One region of the Bradyrhizobium sp. 17 genome, then DNA from elsewhere that is predicted to be linked to it. Evidence: predicted binding sites of a transcription regulator. Region 1 holds the regulator's gene; each other region holds the start of a gene.
What was found. The regulator LexA, encoded in region 1, represses DNA repair genes until DNA is damaged. The targets are predictions, from matches to a motif close to TGTTCNNNNTGTGTTCNG.

Region 1 (3,460 bases):
ACGACCGGCGGCGCATCGGTCGGCGACCACGATCTGGTCCAGCAGGCACTGCGGGACGAAGGCATCGCGATGGCGTTCTGGAAGATCGCGATGCGGCCAGGCAAGCCGATGATGCACGGGCGACTCGGCGCAATGGGTGTGATCGGCCTGCCGGGCAATCCCGTATCGTCCTACGTGTGCGCTTTCCTGTTCATGGTGCCGCTGATTCGCGCCCTGTCGGGCCGTTCAGTGATTCACCATCGCCGTGAACGCGCCGTGCTCGGCCGCGACGTCGGCGCCAACGACCAGCGCGAGGACTATCTGCGCGCGCATCTTGAGGAGCGTGACGATGGCACACGCGTCGTTGTTCCCGTCAATCATCAGGACTCTTCGCTGCTTGCGAATCTCGCTGCAGCACAGGTACTTCTCGTCCGCGCACCATTCGCGCCGAAGGCCGAAGCCGGCACGGCTTGCGAAGTGTTGCGGCTCCCCGTCTGAGCGCCCCCGCAACGCGCGTTCCGCGCACTTTGCTCTGTTCACGGTAAATTAAGCAGTTGCGGAACATGTATCGAACATATAGTGTCTGTTCATGATTTGTTTCGAGCATGCAGCGGCTTATGGCCGAATTCAGCGTCTCGGAATCGGACGACATCAACCGGGGGACTTTGGTCGAGATGTTAACGCGCAAACAATACGAGCTTCTGCGGTTCATCAGTGAACGTCTGAAGGAAAGCGGCGTGCCGCCCTCCTTCGACGAGATGAAGGATGCGCTCGATCTGCGCTCGAAGTCGGGCATCCATCGCCTGATCACGGCGCTCGAGGAGCGTGGCTTCATCCGACGCCTGCCCAACCGCGCCCGTGCGATTGAAGTCATCAAGCTGCCGGAGCTCCAGGCAGCCGCTGGCAGCCGCCGCGGCTTCACGCCGAGCGTCATCGAGGGCAATCTCGGCAAGGTGCGTGCGAGCGCGAGCCTGCCCGCTGACGAGGGCGAACGTCTCGTCGCGGTGCCGGTGATGGGCCGCATCGCGGCCGGCACGCCGATCGAGGCGTTGCAGACCCGCAGCCATACTATCAGCGTACCGCCTGACATGCTCGGCTCGGGCGAGCATTACGCGCTGGAAGTGCGCGGCGACTCGATGGTCGAAGCCGGCATTCTCGACGGCGACATGGCCCTGATCCAGCGCAACGAGAGCGCCGATACCGGCGACATCGTGGTGGCGCTGATCGACGACGAGGAAGCGACGCTGAAGCGCTTCCGCCGTCGCGGCGCCTCGATCGCGCTCGAGCCCGCCAACGCGGCCTATGAGGTCCGCATCCTGCCGCCCAACCGGGTGAAGATTCAGGGCAAGCTGATCGGGCTTTACCGGAAGTACTGATACCGGGAGTCTTTCTATCGGCAGTACTTCATATCGGAAGCACTTCATGCCGGAGGTGCTTGGCGCCTCGCGCGCTTCCGATCGGCATCGCCGGTCAGAGATTGGAGCGGATCATCGTCCGCTCCGGCTGGATAGCCTTTCTGGTTCTGCACAGACTATCCGGCCCCTCCTCCAACGCTGGCTCCTCGCCACGCCGACGAAGCAGCACCGCTTCAAGCAGCACCGCTTCGCGGCTCGGTTGTTCGAGGAAACAGCGACCAGCGGTCAAGTTCGGCCGTTGCAGCCAAGTTGGCAATGTTCGCGTACGCGCCTCCCGAATGCATCGCGGCGAGCTTTGTTCCTATTGAATTCGGGAAAGATAATGTGATCGCGGCTTGCGGAAGCCAGCCGCAGATTTGCCCACAACCAAGCAGAGCGTTCGTGCTTCCACTCTGATAGAGGCCTGCGCCTCGATAAGAGACGCGGGTTGCTATCCCAGCATGAGGAGCACCCGATGTGTGACTACAGCCTACATGCCGTCGCGTCGCGCCCCGCCGAAGTCGGCGAGACGATCGTCACGACAAGCTTCCGCGGCACCTCGACGCGCGGCTTCGCCTCTGCAGCCGATCCGTCTGTTGCCGTCTGCCTGCTGCCGGGGACGGAGCTCGCCTTCGCCGACGACGTCCGCTACGACAATCGCTGGATCTGGACGCGCACCATCAATTCCCGCGTGGGCAAGTTCGGCAAGATCGATCCGCACGTTCCCGACCGCCATCATGATGCGATCGAATTCCCCGACGGCAAATACGTGCTGGTGACGCAGCTCGTCGAAGGCCAGCGCGCGACGGTGCTGCAACTGCCGGTGACTCAGTCGGTCACCGAGCGCGAGCACAAGGCGCAGATCACCGCCGACAGGCAGCCGACCGTCACGCACCTGCCGATCGGCTGACAGAGCCGCCCTCCGGCTACGAAGTCGGAGGTCAGGATTGAATCGCCATCGCCGGCCGTGGCCGGCGAGATGGTGTGGTTTGCACCCCGCGAATCCGAACGGACGCACCGAACCACTGCGTTGCTCCGCACCATCAGATCAATCGTCGGCTTGCAGGTCGGTGTCCGCCGGCGTTGCGTCCTTGATGCGAGGCGCGGTCGACTTTGCCGTCGAAATCACCCTCGCCGGCGCCGGCCGGCAACCAGGGGCGGCTCGTGCCTCTCGCCCTCACTGCCTGAACCACAAAACCGTCACCACGCTGCGTCAGCGCCAGCGCGCTTTGGCTGGCGAGCCGCTGCCGATCGACCACCATCGCCGCGCAATCGGGCGGCGCGGGACGTGTCGTCACCACCAGGGCGGCCCGACTGCAATCGTCTGCGAGAGCGTCGACGCGCAGTGCCAGCGCGACCAGCCTCCCGTCGGCCAGTGGCGTCACGCAGCCGGATTCGTCGCAGGACACGCCATCGGCAAGCGAGGCTCTGCCCGCATCGCGCGGATCGGCGTCGGCAGCGAGCCATTCCTTGAGCAGAAAGCTGTCCTTGTTCGTCCTGATCAGGTGCAGATATCCGTCCCTGCCCCGCACCGCGACGCTGGCGCCATCCCCGGCAATCAGGATGTCGGGCTGCCGCGCCGACAGTCCCCAGAGGATCGCTGCCAGCAGCACCAGGGCGCCGGACCAGCGCAGCGGCGTGCGCAACAAGCCGAGCACAATGATTCCCAGGCTCGCCGCGATCAGCGGCGCGATCCCGAACGCCGGGATGCGGCCCACCGCGCCCGGCAAGGCCGCGACCCAGCGCGAGACCGCGACCATCCACTCGATGCCAATCCCCATCAGCCACCAGAACACGCTGTCCAGCCCGAACGGCGCAGCAAGCAGCCCCAACAGCCCCGCCGGCATCACCAGCGCAGAGACCACCGGCATCGCGCCGAGATTGGCGAGCACGCCGAACGGCGTGACACGGTGGAAATGAAAGGCGGCATAGGGCGTCGTCGCAAGTCCCGCAATCAGCGAAGCCATGAACAGCATCGCAATCTCGCGCCCACCCCACATCGCAATGCGCGCAGTCGCCGAATTGTCCGGCGAGGCAAACAAATTGGGCATGCCGATCTGCACCAGTGCGACCAAGCCGAGCGTTGC
Region 2 (3,460 bases), on a different contig from region 1:
CATGTCGGCTCCGGCGCGCCGGCCAATGTCGACATGCTGAGCGTGCTGGTCGACTGGGTCGAAAAGGGCAGGGCGCCCGGCGATCTGGAAGTTACCGAGCAGAAGGTCGAGGCGCCGTCGTTTGCGACGCTTCGCGCGCTGCCGCTGTGCCGCTGGCCGGCCTGGCCGCACTACAAGAGCGGCCCAGTGACGGAGGCGTCGAGCTTCATGTGCGCGCCGTAGCAGGCGCGCCACTTCGGAGCGTCACCCGGTGGCCATTGCCTGCGCGCCGCCGAGCAGCTGCGCGTTAAGCCGGCCGCCGGAGAACAGCATGTCGTCAAGCGCCTCGTCGATATCGGCCGAGATCACGGTGTTGCCGCCGTCCCGCGCGATGCTTCCTTGCGCCAGCCGCCGCATCAGCTCCTTGATGAAGGCGCAACTCGTGCCCTCGCTGCGTCGGGCAGCCTCCGCGATCACGGCCCCCTCGAGCGGCAATCCCCTGCCGTAGAGCCGGACCAGCTTGCCGCGGCCGGTCTCGTCTGGCAGCGGCACTTCGATGGCTTGATCGATGCGGCCGGGGCGACCCGCGAGAGCTCCCTCGAGGTCCTCCGGCCGGTTGGTGGTCAGGACGAACAGGATGTCGGCGTCTTCCTTCAGCCCGTCCATCTCGTTGAGCAGCTTGTTCAGCATGGATTCCTCACACGGCCCCATGTCATCGCGGTCGCGGGCGATGAGATCGACATCCTCGATCACCACCATCGACGGCTGGAGCAACCGTGCCAGGCTCATATAGGCGCCGAGCAGACCGATCTGCTCGGCCGTGATGATCAGCGTCGTATGCCCGGGCAAATGCGTTGCGAGATAACGGATCGTGTGGGTCTTGCCAGTGCCCGGCGGCCCGTACAGCAAGATGCCTTTGCGTGTCGATTGACCCAGCCGGCGCAATTGGTCTCGGGTGTTGACGAAGGTCAGAACGTTGCGATCGAGCAGCCGCAGGGTCTGCTCCGGCAGGATCACCTCGTCGCGCGCGACCTGCGGCAAGCGATGCACCGTGATGCCGCGCGAGCGACCGCGATAGTCGGAATCGGCATCGAGCGACAGGATCTTGCCGCGATAGGTCCGCGCAGCCTGTACGGCTTCTTCCAATTCACTGAAGCATTGCTGGACGAGAGCCGCGCCTGCGGAACCTGAGGGTACCAGGATTTCGATCCGAATTCCGGGCTCGCGACTGTATTCGCGGTGTGCGCAGAGCAAAACCGCATAGCGGAGATGATCCTGCTCACACAGCCACAGCCCGTTATCCAGACACTTGACCGGGCTCTTCTCGCCTACGTCGACGTCGGAATATTGCAGCGGGGCAATCGCGATCGCATAGCGGCCCTCCTTGAGCAGTCGTGGAATCGACAGCGTTTCGTAGCGCTGCTCCTCGTTCAGTCCCACCAGCCGGATGGCCTTGCCGAAGAGCCGGTCGACGGCGGCCTGGAGATCGACCCGCATGTGGCCGGGAAATTGGCGGATCGTGGTCACGAGTTTGCTGCGCGCAGTGCTGGCAAGGTGCCAATCGAGAATGTCGCATGCAAAGTCGAAATTCTCCTCTCGCTCGTTCGAGGGCTCATCCGCCGCACGCATGCATTCGCTGCACAGCCAGACCGTGCGGCTGCCGATACGAACGTCGGTCTGTCCCTCAGGCTTGCCACAGAGTTCGCAAGGACTCTTGACCGCCTCTAGCGTGACCTGCAGTTGGTGGCCGGCCAATTCGATGGATTGTTGCGCAGATTTGAAAAGGGCTTCGGCAACCGATTGCGGGTAAGGTCCGCAAACCGCTTTTTCCTTCTGCTCGATCTGGGTGATCAGCGCGGTCGCTTCACGGTCTGATTTGCCGAAAACCTGCCGAAGCAGATCCATCACGAATTGGTCCGGCGTATCATCGTCATTATGAATTATGAGCTGGGTCGGCTGGTTCTCGCCACGCATACTGTTCATCACGAAAGGCCTCCGGGACAATCTATGATTGAATAGAACGAATAGAGAACATAAAGGGAAGCGGCCGTCAAGCGTGACGGCGGCGGCTAATTGCGATTGGTGGGTGAGGTCCTGGTGCGCCGGGGCGGCCCTGTTCCTCGACGACTGCCGCGGCACATGTCCAGCTGCCGTCCTTTGACAATCTGATCCGCCTCGATTATCTATTTCGCATGCGAAATAAAGACGAGGGCGCGAGACACCATCGGTTGATCTACCTGTTGAGCGTGGCGCAGCGGCGCGTGCAGCGCTGGATGGCGGCGCAGCCTTCGAGCGAGGTCACGCCGGCGCAAGCGGGGCTGCTGTTCATCCTCGGCAAGCAGAACGGCGTCCTGATGGGTGAGGTGGGCGCGGCGCTCGACATGGGGCCAGCCGGCATCTCGGGGCTGGTCGACCGTACGGCGGCGGCTAAACTGGTCGAGCGGCGCGCGGATCACGAGGATGGTCGCGCCTGGCGCGTCTGGCTGACGCCGAAGGGGCGGACGGCACTGGCGCAGGCGAAGGCCAGCGCGGCACGGGTCAACGCGGCGTTGACGGACGGATTCACCAGTGCGGAGATCGATATCGTCGCGCGCTGGCTGACCAGCATTCAGGACAAGTTTCCAAGACAGCTTTCAACAGAGCTTTCTAGAGATCCATAGGAATAGAGGAGAGACCCATGACCGAGCACGTCCGGATCCGGAACGACGGCGGAATTCTCACGCTCACGCTGGCACGCCCCGACAAGAAGAATGCGCTGACGGATGCGATGTACGGCAAGCTCGCCGATGCCATCGAATCAGCCGAGCACGATCCGTCGGTCCGCGTGATCCTGATCCGCGGCGAAGGCGACATGTTTACCGCCGGCAACGATGTCGGCGAGTTCGCGGCGGTCGCGGCGGGCAAGTCGGAAGGAAGCCGCAACGTCGTGCGCTTCATCCAGTCGCTGGCGCGCTGCTCCCGGCCCTTGGTGGCCGCGGTGCAGGGCCGCGCCGTCGGCGTCGGCACCACGATGCTGCTGCATTGCGACCTCGTCGTGCTTGCCGCCAACGCGCAATTGTCGACGCCCTTCGTCAGCCTCGCACTGGTGCCGGAAGCAGCTTCCAGCCTGCTGATGCCGGCGCGCATCGGCTATGCGCGGGCCTACGAGATGTTCGCGCTGGGCGAGACGGTGCCGGCCAAATCCGCGCTGGAATGGGGGCTCGCCAACCGCGTCGTGCCGCTCGACAAGCTCGATGCCGAGGCGCTCGCGCTGGCGCAGCGTCTTGCCCGTCAGCCGGCCGGCGCACTCACCGCCACCAAGAAGCTGATGCGCAACGGCGAGACGCTGGTCGCGCAGATGAATGCCGAAGGCGAGCAGTTCGGGCTGCGCCTGCGCACCGCTGAGGCGCGCGAGGCCTTCACGGCGTTCGCGGAACGCCGCCCGCCGGATTTCACCAAGGTTGCGTGATATCCGGGACTGCGCTGAGGCTCGTCGGGCCGG
Region 3 (3,460 bases), on a different contig from region 1:
GGCCGAGCGCGAGCCCCTCGAGCAACGAACCCAACTCAAATTCTCCGAACCCATATGTGCGCCGTTGCGAGCGCAGGTGAAACAACGCATTCGTGTTTGCAAACCCTCTGGCAAGGAGCTCCAGAAATCGCATCTCGGTCGCACCGAGACCCGTGAAAGGCGACGGCAGTTCTGCCAAGAGATCGAGCAAGGCCGGGCGCAGCATCAGCAATGCACTGAGATCCTGGTGAAGGAGATCGACGCACGCCTCAGGGGTCATCGCGTGGTAGGCCGACCACGCCAACCGGGCAGTCTCGAACTCCTGGGCCCTAACAGGCACGGCATGAATGTGCGGCTCGGACGCAGCGAGATCCTCACCGTGTGCTGTCGTCAGCTCGGATCAGACAAGTCGAAGTCGAAGCTTTGGCACCAGCGAGGAGCAGGAGCTGAGGTGGTCCAGCAGGCAGACGAGCTGCAATTGATCCCGGGGAGCTGGGTCGAACCAAAGTTCAACCACGTCATATTGCTCGCAGAAGTCCGCAAGGGACAAGTCTTTGCGATCCTTGATGCTCTTGCGCCACCGGATGCCCCAATCAGACCAATGATCACCAGGCCCGAGATTCGCCGAACGCGGCGCGAAATAGGCTGCGAGCTTCTCGGGCGAGGGCAGCGGTCCCCACTCAAAGTGAAACGAGGATGAGATGACAAGCTCCGCCAACCCGGATCGTGCGAGCTGGCCTCCGGACGAACTGGTCAAGATCAGACGCTTCATCGCACCACCCGGTGCCCCCACGCCAAACGAAACAGGCGCCGAAGACGTCGGCAACTCAACGTCCTCAGCGCCCGCTCCTCGCGAAAAACTTTACTGTTGAAGCTTACTCGTCCGCCGGCTCCTCGCCGTCGGCGTCACGCTCGGGGCTGCCGGCCAGAATCTGCTCGGCGATCAGGCCGGAGTTCTGGCGGATCGAGGTCTCGATCTTGGCGGTGATGTCGGGGTTAGCCTTCAGGAACGCTTTCGAATTCTCGCGGCCCTGGCCAAGACGCTGGCTGTCATAGGAGAACCAGGCGCCGGATTTTTCGACGATGCCGGCCTTGACGCCGAGATCGAGGATCTCGCCCATCTTGGAGACGCCCTCGCCGTACATGATGTCGAACTCGACCTGCTTGAACGGCGGCGCCAGCTTGTTCTTGACGACCTTGACGCGCGTGGTGTTGCCGACCACTTCGTCACGCTCCTTGATCGCGCCGATGCGGCGGATGTCGAGGCGGACGGAGGCATAGAATTTCAGCGCATTGCCGCCGGTAGTCGTTTCGGGCGAGCCGTACATCACGCCGATCTTCATGCGGATCTGGTTGATGAAGATCACCATCGTATTGGACTTGTTGATGGACGCAGTCAGCTTGCGCAGCGCCTGGCTCATCAGACGCGCCTGCAGACCCGGCAGCGCATCGCCCATCTCGCCCTCGAGCTCGGCCTTCGGCACCAGCGCCGCGACCGAATCGATCACCAGCACGTCGACCGCGCCGGAGCGCACCAGCGTGTCGCAGATTTCCAGCGCCTGCTCGCCGGTGTCCGGCTGGGAGATCAGGAGTTCGTCGATATTGACGCCCAGCTTGCGCGCATAGACCGGGTCGAGCGCGTGCTCGGCGTCGATAAAGGCGCAGATGCCGCCCTTCTTCTGCCCTTCCGCCACCGTGTGCAGCGCCAGCGTGGTCTTGCCCGAGGATTCCGGCCCGTAGATCTCCACGACGCGCCCCTTCGGCAGGCCGCCGATCCCGAGCGCGATATCGAGCCCCAACGAGCCCGAAGAGACCGCCTCGACATCCATCGAACGGTCGTTCTTGCCGAGCTTCATCACCGAGCCCTTGCCGAACTGACGCTCGATCTGGGAGAGCGCGGCGGCGAGAGCTTTACTCTTGTCCATGGAGGATCCTTCGACGATACGCAGGGCAGTGGTGGACATCGGGTCGTGCTCCTTATGACGAGGATTCGCGTGAGGGACAAACGATTGGCGAGGTGGCGCGGCGATAAAAACAATGTACCCTATTTGTTCTAGGTTCGCAATATGTTCTTTTGCGATTTTGGCTGCTTGACGCGCATCAAAGACGGATGCGCTGTGCGCCGTCAGAATTCCGCAATCGTCCGGCACCGAACCTTTCGCGGTCTGCGGCCTTCTCCTGGATAGCCTCTTGGACGATACCGCAACTCTGGGGACTTCAGTCATGACGAACAACACGCATCACGATACGGCCCGGCGCACTCCGCTGCTCGAGGCGGCGCGGGAGGAGCTGAGCAAGTTCGAGCGTAAGGAAAACGAGTTCCGCAAGAAAGATCGCGAAGAGCGTGCCGCCGAACTCCGTTTGCCGCTGGACGCGATCAAGGTTCATTAGGCCGCTGGGACCGCGCTGGCGACGGTGCCGGAGCGGCCGCCCGTTGATCTCAGGAATCGGGATTCGGATAGCCGTGAAAGGCGAATCCGAGCCGATATGGTATCTAAATACTCACCAGTAAGCCATTGACTGGACGGGGAAATTTGTAGGCACACTACTGTGCATGGGGTTGTTTTCGCGTTTTTGAAAGGCGCGCACGGGCCTTTCCACCCTCGGAGCCATCTCCCGCACCCAACAGCGCCTACAGCAGAACCAGCAACCCGATGCCGATTACCAGCACGACGAAGCCAGCCGCCGTCGCGGCGGCGAATGACCGCTCTACGTTGTCCATGATGCCACCCCGTTGCCGGCACGCCACGTTTTCCCCCATGGCAGCACCGTCGCCGCGAAATCTCGCCTGCGGTTGTGTCCTGAGTTGTGCGAACGGATGTCGAAATTGGGACCGGTGCGGGGCCAGTCTGCGGCCCCCGCGCTCCGGCTTTTGCTGCCATCATTGGGCCTTGTCAGGCTGTCGTAAGCTGAACCGGCTAGGGTCGCCCGGCTATGGTGTTGCAGCCCAGCACCTCAGCCTCCAATAACCTTCTCCCCGCTTGGTTCTCCCAAGCGGGGTTTTTTCATTCCGATTTTCACGCCGGCCGGCCGGTTTGCGAACCGCCCTCCTCCTGCGTCAGCCGCAGCGAGAAGGCGCGGATCGCCGGCGCTGCGAGCAGCACGATCGGCAGCATCGCCGCCCATGCGATCAGCCACGACACCATCCAGTGCGCCAGGAAGTCCAGCGCGTTCCCTGCGGGAACGCTGGCGATGCCCGCGGCGATCAGCGAGGTCAGTCCGGACTGGATGATTCCGAACACGAAATGAGAATAGCGGCGGGGAATGCCCGGCATGACGCGTCCATGTTGCTTAGCCGCATCGGGCCAAGCAAGGCACATGCCGCCGCGTTCCGGAAGGCGCCCTTACCCATTCTCGGAACTCTGTTCTTGGCCGGAGAACCACGGGCATGAGGTCTCGCGCCGACGCGCGCGGCCGGCGTCTTTCGAATTTCGATTTCGTATGTTCCGGAGCGCGTGCGTTTGCGCGATAGCCGTGAGCG
Region 4 (3,460 bases), on a different contig from region 1:
GGCGGTCCTGCGGCCTCAGCAGGCCGCGTGCGATCAGCGGCGAGCCCGGATAGGCCTTGAGCTCGCCCTTCGGATTGAAGGCGCGGACGATGTCGAGATAGGGCTTGGTCAGCGCCATGGCGTCGTTCGACAACCGCGCCTGCATCAGCCGCGCAATGCCCGTCAGCCACTCGCCGCCCCGGCGCGCTTCGTCGCTTTCGAGATCGTAGAGGCCAGCGCCGGCATGGGTGTCGATGACGCGGAACGCACCCGGCTTGTCCTGGAGATAGGTGATGATGCGCGTCAGCACGATGTGCTTGATGACATCGGCGAAGTTGCCGGCATGGAAGGCGTGGCGGTAATTCATGCAAGAGCACTACGCCACGTGACGGCCCGAGCAAAGAGGCACGACGCCTGGGCTAGCCACCCCGGATCGGCGGCATCGTCACCTGGTCGCGGCGGCAGGCGCGGCGGTCGATCTCCTCGCAGGCGCGGAATTGCAGGTCCTTGCTGAGGCAGATGCGGACTTCCGATAGCCGCGTCCGGTTGCAGGTGATCGAGACGGCGGCATTGCTGAGGCCCGGATTGGCCTTGATGAAGGCTTCCTCCACCTCCGCCGGCGCCACGGTCTTGGCCTGCGACAAATCGAGATATTCGGCTGGAATCTTGATCGCGGCGCGCGCCTTGCGGATCGTCTCGAAATAGCTGCGGTCAGCGAGCCCCGAGCAGGTGCCGTGCTTGTCCCACTCATTGAAGATCAGCCCCGGCGCCGGCATCAGATCGAGCATGGAGGAGACGATACTGCGGTTCAGCCGCGGCGAGGGCCGCTGGCAATATTCCGGAAATCCGTTCTCATATTGCGGCCACAGACCATGCACCACGAAAGCGTAGGGCCGTCCGCTGCACTGGGTCTGCGAGCGGCCGCCGCGCTCCGCCGCCTCCTCGCAGAAAGAGGGCGACCAAGACAGTGACAGCACATAAAAATCGAATTCGCCGGGCGTGTTCTGCCGCTTGTCCTGGGCCTTTGCGCCATCGGCCAGCGCAGCCAGCCCGGCCGCAAGCGTCAGCGAGATCATCAGGCGGGAGAACGAATGCAATCTGGAATGAAACATGGCGACGCCCCTCAACTAGACTGTGCAGGCAAGCCTAGCAGGCGATAAGAACATTTCAAGAACAAAATGCGGGCGACCGTCGTTCGGCCGCCTGATCGGTCCGGATCAGAACGTTTCAATTACTGTTTGGCGGCGCGGCAGGCCGGGTTGTAGGCCCAGTTGCGGTCGAGCCCGACCACGCACCATTCGACGCCTTGGCCGTAGCCGGCGAAGCCGCCATCCTCGACGATCGAGAAATGCACCTTGCGCATCTTGCCGTCCGTGAGCATGGCCTCGCCGGTGCAATAGCGGCGCGGGATGTTGTCGGATGCCCAAGGCCGGAACGCGGTCTCGTGAACGGCGGCGAAGCCGGTGATCTTCAACGAAGAATTCCAGAACGCGCTTTCTTTCTCCCAGAACTGGGTCGCGATCGTCGGCAGCGCCCTGTCGCACTCGGAGACGTTGCCGTCATAGCGCGGCCCGCTCAGCCAGAAATTCAGCTCCAGCGGATTGGCGGCCCTGGCCTCGCCGAGCGACAGCGCCCCGAACAGGAGGCCGAGCACGGCGGCAAAGCGGAGCGATTTCAGGAAGGTCGAGGCGCGCATGGATGATCCAGACAGCATGATCTGCAAGGGTCGGACGGTGCCGTGAAGGCCGCAGGAGGTCAAGTGCAGCGCGGCAACACTTGCCGACGAGTTGACCGCAATGCTGCGTTGGACCGGCCATCCGTTCTTTCCACCGCCGCGCCGACACCGTAAACTGCCGCCAACCAATCGGAGTGACGGGAATGCGAATCATTGCGGCCGCGGGCCTACTTGCCTTGGGTATGTTGGCGAGCCAGTCGGCGCGCGCCGATCTCCTTCCGGTGCCTCCGTTCAAGGGCAACGACACCGGCGGCATCATCGCCTATTCGATGGCAACCCAGGTCGATGCGCGGCAGGTCGCGGTCGATCACTGCGCGCGCTATGGCAAAGTCGCCAAATTCCTGGCGGTGCAGGCCTATGAGGGCGGCTACATCTCGTTCTCCTGCCGCTGGGTGCCCTATGGCGCCGCCGACCAGCCGATCCGCACGCTCTACTGAGGCGCTTTCGCACGCCGCTACCTCTCAGCCGGGAACTTCCCACATGACGCGCAAACTCGCTTTGCTCGGCTCCGCCCTTTGCCTCGTGTTGTCGGCAGGCAGCGCTCGCGCTGACGACCTGCCGGTGCGTAAGGCGGGGCTTTGGGAATTGAAGATGGTCCGGACCGGCACGCCGGTGCCCGAGATGACCATGCAGCACTGCACCGACGAGACCGTCGAAGGAAATGAACAACAACGTCTCGCCGATGGCCAAGCAGATCTGCGCCAAGCAGGACATCAAGAAGACCGCGACCGGCTATGTCAGCGATTCCGAGTGCAATGTCGCCGGCATCAGCACGACTTCGCATGCTGAGATCACCGGCGATTTCAATTCGGCCTATACGGTGAAGACGTCGTCGCACGCGCAAGGCGGCGCCGCCGGCGCGGCAGGCCGCGACACGACCATGCAGCTCGAAGCGAAATGGCTGGGAGCCTGCAAGCCGGACCAGAAGCCCGGCGACATCGTGATGCCCGGCGGCTTCAAGATGAACGTGCGTGACATGGACAAGCTGAAGGCGCTGCTGCCGAAGTAAGGCTCTTCCCCTCTCCCCTTGTGGGAGAGGGTGGCTCGCCGCGCAGCGGCGAGACGGGTGAGGGGTTTGTCTCCGCGTGTGACTCTTTTCGCTTTGAATTCGCGGAGAGAGACCCCTCATCCGGCGCTTCGCGCCACCTTCTCCCACAGGGGGAGAAGGGAAGAGGCAGCTACACCGGTATCCGCACGCTCGCCCTTAATCCGCCCATCGGACTGTCGCCAAGCGTGATGTCGCCGCCGTGCGAGCGGGCGATGTCGCGGGCGATCGCGAGGCCAAGACCTGTGCCGCCTTCATCCTGGTTGCGGGCGTTGTCCAGCCGCAGGAACGGCTTGAACACCTCTTCGCGCAGATGGGCGGGAATGCCCGGCCCGTCATCGTCCACCGTCACCGTCAAATAACGGTGATCGCGCTGGCCGGTGATGGCGATGCTCTTGCCGTAGCGGGCGGCGTTGGTGACGAGGTTGGCGAGGCAGCGCTTGAATGAGGCCGGCTTCACCGTGACCACGGGCAGCCCGTTGAACGCAACGGTCGCCGTGTGGCCGTGGCGCTCGGCGTCGCTGCGCAGCTCCTCGAGCGCCTGGGCCATGTCGGTCGGCTGCGACTGCTCGCCGGAATCGCCGCGGGCAAACGCGAGGTAGTCCTCGAGCATCATCGACATCTCGTCGACGTCCTTGCGCATGCCCTCCATTTCGGGGCTGTCGCCGATCAACGCCAGCTCGAGCTTGAACCGCGTCAGG

Region 2: a site for LexA is predicted at 1,996-2,013, ahead of IVB13_RS25240 (ATP-dependent Clp protease adaptor ClpS). Genes of this name have one in related genera too.
Region 3: a site for LexA is predicted at 2,018-2,035, ahead of recA (recombinase RecA). Genes of this name have one in related genera too.
Region 4: a site for LexA is predicted at 1,138-1,155, ahead of IVB13_RS13910 (ribonuclease T2). Genes of this name have one in related genera too.

What each region holds. Positions count from the first base shown of each region.
Region 1 covers NZ_JADPJQ010000012.1:217,507-220,966, forward strand. Annotated here, with positions in the region: gene glp (gephyrin-like molybdotransferase Glp) at 1-477, shown strand, start outside; gene lexA (transcriptional repressor LexA) at 654-1,355, shown strand; gene IVB13_RS02285 (hypothetical protein) at 1,849-2,283, shown strand; partial or broken gene IVB13_RS02290 (ComEC/Rec2 family competence protein) at 2,422-3,460, opposite strand, start outside.
Region 2 covers NZ_JADPJQ010000117.1:55,556-59,015, forward strand. Annotated here, with positions in the region: gene IVB13_RS25235 (tannase/feruloyl esterase family alpha/beta hydrolase) at 1-222, shown strand, start outside; gene IVB13_RS25240 (ATP-dependent Clp protease adaptor ClpS) at 244-1,962, opposite strand; gene IVB13_RS25245 (MarR family winged helix-turn-helix transcriptional regulator) at 2,172-2,639, shown strand; gene IVB13_RS25250 (enoyl-CoA hydratase) at 2,657-3,427, shown strand.
Region 3 covers NZ_JADPJQ010000124.1:195,633-199,092, reverse strand. Annotated here, with positions in the region: gene IVB13_RS31050 (hypothetical protein) at 1-283, opposite strand, end outside; gene IVB13_RS31045 (hypothetical protein) at 380-751, opposite strand; gene recA (recombinase RecA) at 855-1,943, opposite strand; gene IVB13_RS31035 (hypothetical protein) at 2,203-2,370, shown strand; gene IVB13_RS31030 (DUF2798 domain-containing protein) at 2,997-3,254, opposite strand; gene IVB13_RS31025 (hypothetical protein) at 3,454-3,460, shown strand, end outside.
Region 4 covers NZ_JADPJQ010000073.1:36,818-40,277, forward strand. Annotated here, with positions in the region: gene rlmJ (23S rRNA (adenine(2030)-N(6))-methyltransferase RlmJ) at 1-346, opposite strand, end outside; gene IVB13_RS13910 (ribonuclease T2) at 399-1,091, opposite strand; gene IVB13_RS13915 (hypothetical protein) at 1,211-1,675, opposite strand; gene IVB13_RS13920 (hypothetical protein) at 1,858-2,151, shown strand; partial or broken gene IVB13_RS13925 (DUF3617 family protein) at 2,195-2,723, shown strand; gene IVB13_RS13930 (ATP-binding protein) at 2,893-3,460, opposite strand, start outside.